DNA from 2 places in the Halobacillus sp. ABD4_316 genome. Region 1 is predicted to be linked to the other one. Evidence: riboswitches for the same ligand, from Rfam matches in the RefSeq annotation. Region 1 holds a riboswitch; the other holds the start of a gene.
What was found. A riboswitch is a leader RNA that binds a small molecule or an ion and turns the genes downstream of it on or off. The one in region 1 is predicted to bind cobalamin.

Region 1 (3,824 bases):
AGTTCGGGAGCTGTCACCGGGATTTTATAATTTTTCTTTTCTTCGGAGTAGAATTTCTTGAATACCGGATCAATACTTGCTGTACTGCCGGCAATTAAGGAGGTACTGGAGTTTGGCGCCACAGCCATCAAATAACCGTTTCTCATGCCTTGCTGGGAGACTTTCTTCTGCAGGGCTTTCCAGTTCCACGTGCCTTCCTGGTCAAACGACCGTTTAACAAAAAATTCTCCGGTTTCCCAGTCGGATCCCTCGAAATATGGATAGCTTCCTTTTTCAGCGGCCAGCTCACTGCTTGCTTCAATGGCGTGATAGGCAAGCGCTTCATATACCTCCGATGTATATCCGAGAGCCTCATCTGATTCCCAGTCCAGCTGCTTCTTGGCGAGAAGGTGTGCCCAGCCGAAGGTACCGAGACCGACGCCGCGGTAGGAATGGTTTGTTAACTGCGCTTGAAGGACAGGAATCGTATTTTGTTCAATGACATTATCCAGCATACGAACCTGGATGCTTACGAGGCGCTTCATAACGCCCGCAGGAACGGCACGGCCTAAGTTGACACTGGACAGGTTACAGACGACAAAATCCCCCGGGGTTTTTACCGAAATGATTTTTCCGTCCTCGACATACTGTTCCTCCTGCACAGTCGCTTTTTGATTCTGGGCAATTTCTGTACAGAGGTTACTGCAGTAAACCATGCCCTGATGGCTGTTGGGGTTCATACGGTTCACTTCATCCCGATAGAACATGTAAGGGGTCCCGGTTTCCAGCTGACCGATCATGATCCGCTTCATAATTTCAATGGCGGGTACTTTTTCCCTGGACAAATCAGGGTTTTCGATACAGGCCTGGTATTTTTCCCGGAAAGAACCGGCTCCTTTATGTTCATCAAAGTGGTCTTCCAGAGAAAAGCCCATAACCGTACGAACTTCGTGAGGATCGAATAAATACCAGTCCTCCCGGTTTTCCACCGCTTCCATAAATAAGTCGGGGATGGATACCCCTGTAAACAAATCGTGGGTGCGCTGACGTTCATCTCCGTTGTTCAGCCGGCTGTCCAGAAACGGGAAGATATCCTTATGCCATACGTCCAGATACACGGCGACCGCTCCCTGACGCTGGCCGAGCTGATCCACGCTGACCGCGGTGTTGTTCAACTGTTTCATCCATGGAAGGACCCCTGAGGAAACGCCTTTGAATCCACGGATATCGCTGCCGCGGCTGCGGATTTTACCTAAGTACACACCGATGCCCCCGCCATGCTTGCTCAAATTGGCAATGTCTGTGTTGCTGTCATAGATGGACTGGAGAGAATCATCGATGGTATCAATGAAACAGGAGCTTAACTGTCCATATCTCTTTCCGGCGTTGGAAAGGGTCGGGGTAGCAACGGTCATGTACAGGTGACTGAGAGCCCAGTACGCTTCCTTCACAAGAGAGAGACGCTTGTTTTCATCTTCCTGAGCCATTAAAACCATGGCAATAATCATAAAACGCTCTTGAGGGAGCTCGAAAATCTCCCCGGACTTACTTTTTGCCAAATAACGGTCCGACAGCGTTTTCAGACCGATATACGTAAATAAGTGATCCCGTTCCGGCGTGATAACCTGTTCCAGTTCATCCAGTTCTTCTTTTTTGTAATAAGTGAGCAGCTTGTGTGTGTAAATCTGTTTCTCGATCAACGTCTCAATCAAGCCATGAAAATTTTGATAGGCCTTCGTTGTGCTGCGGTTCCCTGCAGATGATTCGTACATACGGGTGAGCAGGATCCGGCTGGCCGCATAAGTCCAGTCCGGTGCCGCTTCATCTATTTCGGCGAGGCACTCGAGGATAAGGGCATCTGCCTGTTCATCATAGGGTTTGTCTGCGATCTGTGAAGACTGCTTTTCTAAAAAATCGTCCAGGGGAAGCTGAGGAAAGTCGTCCTTCCATTGTTGAATCTTGTTCGTCCAGCTTGTCGTCGTTAATGTGGCAGCCATAGTGTCACTCCTTTTTTTTCATAAAAAAAACCGCTCTTTGGGGGTGAGCGGATGAAACCATGAAACGAAAAAAAGGAAGAGACAAGGCTCTTTCATTTCATCGCTTCATCTTCTCAATCCCCGAAGAAGTTGAAACTGCGACGAATGAAGACAGGTCTCCTGGCTGACACTCGTTCTTACTCCGGTCCTTCCCGTGCGTGGCACAGTGGTTTTACCGTTTCGCGAGTGCTGACAGTTGCGGGGGCAGCTCCGGTTTTTCACCGGATTCCCTATTAAGCCTTGTGGCATCTTCGATTCGTTCATACTATATATAGTGTTTTTGTTGTTATTTAATAGCTTATCTAGTGTTTTTATCATAACGTGGGTGGATGAATCATGCAACTCTTTTCTTTTGGATGGTTGGTAGGATTCCCCTTTTTTCGATAAGGGAAACCAGTGAGTGGCGCGGTTTTATATACTATAATGAAAGTGGGAGAAAAATTTTTCAGGAGGGTTCAGAATGAGTGAAACATTTAACTGGCATAAGGAAGCAGAACGCCAATGGGACAGCCGTTCAGATATGTGGGGAGAAAAGAGCCGCACCATGTGGGAAGAGGGAAGCAGGAAGAGCATTGTCCCTTTTGTGAAAAAATATCTGCCGGCCGGCACAATTGCGGACCTTGGCTGTGGAGATGGATACGGTTCCTATATGTTATCCAAGGAAGGGTATGACGTGACAGGCGTGGACCTTTCCAAAGATATGGTGAACAAGGCCAATCAACGGGTGGACGATCATGCGCAGCTGAGGTTTGTGCAGGGCGATTTGGCGGATCTGCCTTTTGAAGATGAACAGTTCGATGGCGGAATGGCTGTTAATTCACTGGAATGGACAGAAGTACCTGCAGCGGGGCTGGAGGAAATGAAGCGGGTGCTGAAGCCGGGTGGACGCCTCTGTATAGGGCTTCTTGGCCCGACAGCAATGCCGAGAGTGAACAGCTACCGGAGGCTGTATGGGGAAAAGGTGATCTGCAATACGATGATGCCATGGGAATTACAGCAGCTGGCTGTTGAAAATGGCTGGGAAGTAATCGATGGAGAAGGCGTTTATAAAAGAGGGGTGGAACCTCACCTGCTTGCCGATCTTGATGAGGATTTGAAGCAGGCGCTGACATTTATGTGGCTGTTCATTTTGGAGAAAAAATAAACCGGCACCTATGAACAGGTGCCGGGAGTGTGGACTATAAATGCTCGTCAAAAGAGTTAAGGTTATCTTCGTCCGTTTCATCCCAAAGGAAAACGGCAAGCATCCGGTCCACTTCTGCAAGCTCATGCAGACCGGAATGTGTGGCCAGATTGTTGAAAATCAGCTCCTCTTTGTACTGACCGAAGGGAACAATCTTCTCCAGTCTGCTGACACTGGAAGAGTGGACGAGTCCATCCCAATGGTCTTCTTCCGGTTCCGTTCCGTTGATGACGCCCGCAATGGCAAGCACTTCAATTTCGGGCGGGAAGTTTTCCTTGTTTTCTTCCATCTGTCGGAGAGCTTCTGACCCGGGCTGGAGATCTGTGGTCGCCTCCCCGTAGTTGGACGCAAAGTAGCCTTCCTTTTTAATGCCATTGAACGGACTTGCAATGACGGCCAGTTTTTCGACCTTAGGCGCCGGCAGGTCGGACTCTGACATGAGGTACCCGGCAGAAGCCAGGCCGCCCATCGAATGACCGACTAGATTCACCTGCTGGATCTTATGTTCCGTCCGCAGCTTCTTCATCACCTGCTGAAGCCAGTACGTCTGGTCCTGGATGCTTGCCCGGTTGTTTTCGAAAAGTACCTGGACAAATGGGCGGGGTGTACTGGAGAAGTTTCCTTGA
Region 2 (3,824 bases), on a different contig from region 1:
ACTATCAGTCAGACTTCTGATGTCACTCTTTCCAACTTCAATGGGGTAGGCTCTATTGAAATTCCTCAGGAAGTCCTGGATGCCCAGACACTCGAAGAGGCTGCCGGCGGTGAGCTTCCAGACACGTCTTCCAATGAACCGGTATACGCATTAGCAGGTGCACTTGCTGCCGCTGCTGCCGGAGTCGTCCTTTTGTACAGAAGAAAAGAGACAGCATAAGAAGGAGATAGAGAAGCCGCACAGCGGCTTCTCCCTTTCTTTATTAATGAAAAAGGAGGTTTTTTCGTGAATAAATTTCTTATTGGGATCATAACCATCGGGCTTTCCATCTCTCTGTTTTATGGACTTCAATGGTGGAATGCTGCCGGTGCAGTAGAGAAGGTCTCCCAAGAAGAAATCAGTACATGGGAGGAAGCTTCCACGGAAATAAATGAAATGGCGGTCTTGGATGGCCCTGATCGTAAAACGGCAGGGAAAGAGAAGGTGTACAGTGAGCAAGTATCTACATATGAAAAAGGAGAAGAGATGGGAAGGCTGATCATCCCGATGCTTAACAAAGGATACACCACTTACTGGGGCGCGGATGAGGATTCACTGAAACGGGGCGTCGGCATGTATGTGAGTGAGTGGACCACCACTCCTGATGAAAAAGGGCATACCGTGTTAAGCGGGCACCGGGAGACGGTTTTTACGAACCTGGGCGATATCAAACAAGGAGATTCCCTTTTTTATGAGTATGAACAAAAGCGTTATGAATACAAAGTAGAGAAGACCTGGGTTACCGACGCAGACGACCGCTCTGTCATTGTGGATAAGAAGGAGCCGACATTGACACTGACTACCTGTTACCCGTTTAATTTTGTTGGAGACGCGCCTGAAAGGTATATCATTCAAGCTTCTTTGGTCCACGTTAGTGAAATGGACGGATCATGACAAGAGGATGGACAGCTTTGACAGGCAGGTTGGATTAAATAAAGTCCGGCGGAAAAAAAGAAAATGGGAGCAATTTAGTCAAATTTCGTTTACAATAGAAATGAACTACATATTGGAAAAGCAGGCGCAATTGACCGACTCAATTGCTTAATAGGGAAGCTGGTGAAATTCCAGCACGGTCCCGCCACTGTAACAGAGAGAGACCCGCAGATGATCCACTGTACGCAAAAACGTATGGGAAGGAGCGGGGCTTGTTGACCTGAAGTCAGGAGACCTGCCTGCTTTAAACACCAAAAAAACCTACGCGGATAGGAGGGTGTGTCGAAAGATTAGAAGGGACCCGTCTGCGGTGTTTTCTAATGGTGCACATCTTTTCCGGGGATGTGTTTTTTTGTGTTCCAAGGAATAAGGGGAGGAATAAAGATGGAACATTTATGGAGAAAGCTGCTGGCTGTGTTATTTGTCATCGGTCTACTGGCAGGATGTGCTTCAGGTGGGAATGAGAGTGCAGAGTCTTCCGAGGACCAGTCCGACCAAACGACAGAAGAAAATGAAACGTCCGGAGAAGAGGGTTCTTATCCATTGACCTTAACGGATGCTATGGATAATGAAGTAACCATCGAAGAAGAACCGGATAATATTATCAGTACAATTCCAAGCAATGGGGAAATCCTGTTTGCACTTGGCTTGAACGAGGAAGTGGTCGGGGTTAGTGATTTCGCCAATTACCCGGAAGAAGCTGCCGAAAAAGAAAAGATCGGAGGACAGGATTTGAATGTAGAGAAAATCCTTTCACTTGAGCCGGATGTAGTCCTTGCTCATGCTTCCGGAGCGCATACTTCCCAAGAAGCCCTTCAGCAGATTCGTGATGCAGGGATTTCCGTTTATGTCGTTAAGGATGCTTCTTCGTTCGATACGGTCTATGAAACGATTGCCACGATTGGAGATATTACCGGAACAAGCGAAAAAGCTTCAGAGATCGTCTCTGGTATGCAGGAAGACTTGAAAGCGGTTGAAGAAAAGGCGGCTGCGATTGCTGAGGAAGACAAAAAAGATGTATTTGTGGAAGTGTCACCGGAACCTGAAATCTACACAGGTGGACAAGGCACATTTTTGAATGAAATGCTGGCTGCTATTCAGGCGGAAAACGTTGTCGGGGATCAGGAAGGCTGGTTCAAAATGAACAATGAAGCAATTGTTGAACTGCAGCCGGACGTCATCATTACGACGTATGGCTATTACACAGAAGATCCTCAAGGCAGTGTGTTAAGCCGGGATGGCTGGGACACCGTACCTGCTGTAGAGGAAGAACAAGTCTATGATGTTCATTCCGATCTTGTCACACGTCCGGGTCCACGTTTAGTTGAAGGGGTTCAGGAACTTGCAGAAGCCGTTTATCCAGACGTTTTTAGCGAATAAGACGACACATTATATTGGCAGTGTCTTGTTTTTAGTGTTCAGCATTTTTCTCGGGGCTTCCCTTGGCAGTGTCCCGATTTCCTTCGAAGCTATTGCCCGCATCATCGGCGGGCAGCTGCTTCCATTTTTGCCTGTGTCTGAAGGGACAGATCCTACTCTGCAGGCAATTATTCTGCAGATCCGGCTGCCGAGGGTCGTTCTTGCAGGATTGGTAGGCGGCGCACTGGCTGTATCAGGGGCCGCTTTTCAAGGTCTGCTTAAAAACCCGCTCGCGGATCCCTATACACTCGGCGTGTCTTCAGGGGCGTCGGTGGGAGCGGTTGCGGTTTTGTTCCTGGGCATAAGTCTTCCTTTTGCCGGTTCTTTTACGCTTCCAGTCGTAAGTATTACGGCAGCGATCTGCACGATTTTTATCGTCGTAGGTTTTGCCAGGCTTGTAGACCGATCGATGTCCATGACGACGATCATCTTAACTGGGATTATCTTCAGCTCATTCCTCGGATCATTCATCTCCCTTATGATTTCTTTGACAGGAGAGGAGCTGCGGCAGATCATCAACTGGCTGCTTGGTAGTGTCGGTAACCGTGGCTGGGATTATGTCCATTTGATGCTTCCTTTCTTTGTTGGTGGAGTCCTATTGCTCATATTTACAGGACAGGAACTGAATGCGATGACCTTTGGTGAGGAGCGGGCCAGGCAGCTCGGGGTTCATGTGGAGAGTCAAAAATACGTGGTCCTGTCTGCGGCCTCTATCTTGACTGGTGCGGCTGTTGCCGTATCCGGGACCATCGGATTTGTCGGACTGGTTATCCCTCACATATGCAGGAAGTTGTTTGGTAGTGATCACCGGCATCTAATACCACTGTGTGTCTTGAATGGAAGTGCATTTCTAATTCTCGCTGATTTACTGGCCAGAACAATCGTCACCCCATCCGAGCTTCCTATAGGTGTGGTCACCGCTCTGATCGGGGCACCGATGTTTGCTGCCATACTAATCCGAAGAAGAAAAGGAGGTAGAAGTTCATGATTGACGTGCAACATCTCTATGCCGGTTACGACCATGACATTCTTCATGATCTGTCCTTTTCTATACTTAAGGGTGAAATGTTTGGTATCCTCGGTCCGAACGGCAGTGGAAAGACGACGTTACTTAAAGCGATAAACGGGACGCTGCCGGGAGTCAGGGGGGACGTTGCCATTCAGGGCCGTCCGATCAGCCGTATGACAGCGAAAGAAACAGCGAAGGAAATGGCAGTCCTTCCCCAGCATCATGATGTGTCCTTTTCCACAACAGTGGAGCAGACTGTGTTGATAGGCCGCTACCCTTATCAAAAAGGACTTTTCAAACAGTGGACAAGAGAGGATTATCAGATTGCAGAAGAAGTGATGGAACAAACCGGGGTGACACAGTTCAGGCATCAGTCGCTGTTATCCCTTAGTGGAGGGGAGCGTCAGCGTGTTTTCCTGGCCCA

Region 2: it holds a riboswitch for cobalamin, as region 1 does, so the genes downstream of both, ACXAJH_RS04170 (ABC transporter substrate-binding protein) here and ACXAJH_RS18020 (ribonucleoside-diphosphate reductase subunit alpha) in region 1, are expected to answer to the same signal.

What each region holds. Positions count from the first base shown of each region.
Region 1 is NZ_JBSWZA010000006.1:39,853-43,676, forward strand. It holds gene ACXAJH_RS18020 (ribonucleoside-diphosphate reductase subunit alpha) at 1-1,976, opposite strand, end outside; cobalamin riboswitch at 2,110-2,283, opposite strand; gene ACXAJH_RS18025 (class I SAM-dependent methyltransferase) at 2,476-3,159, shown strand; gene ACXAJH_RS18030 (alpha/beta hydrolase) at 3,194-3,824, opposite strand, start outside.
Region 2 is NZ_JBSWZA010000001.1:765,804-769,627, reverse strand. It holds gene ACXAJH_RS04180 (DUF6612 family protein) at 1-219, shown strand, start outside; gene ACXAJH_RS04175 (class D sortase) at 286-933, shown strand; cobalamin riboswitch at 1,039-1,229, shown strand; gene ACXAJH_RS04170 (ABC transporter substrate-binding protein) at 1,357-2,352, shown strand; gene ACXAJH_RS04165 (FecCD family ABC transporter permease) at 2,315-3,379, shown strand; gene ACXAJH_RS04160 (adenosylcobinamide amidohydrolase) at 3,376-3,824, shown strand, end outside.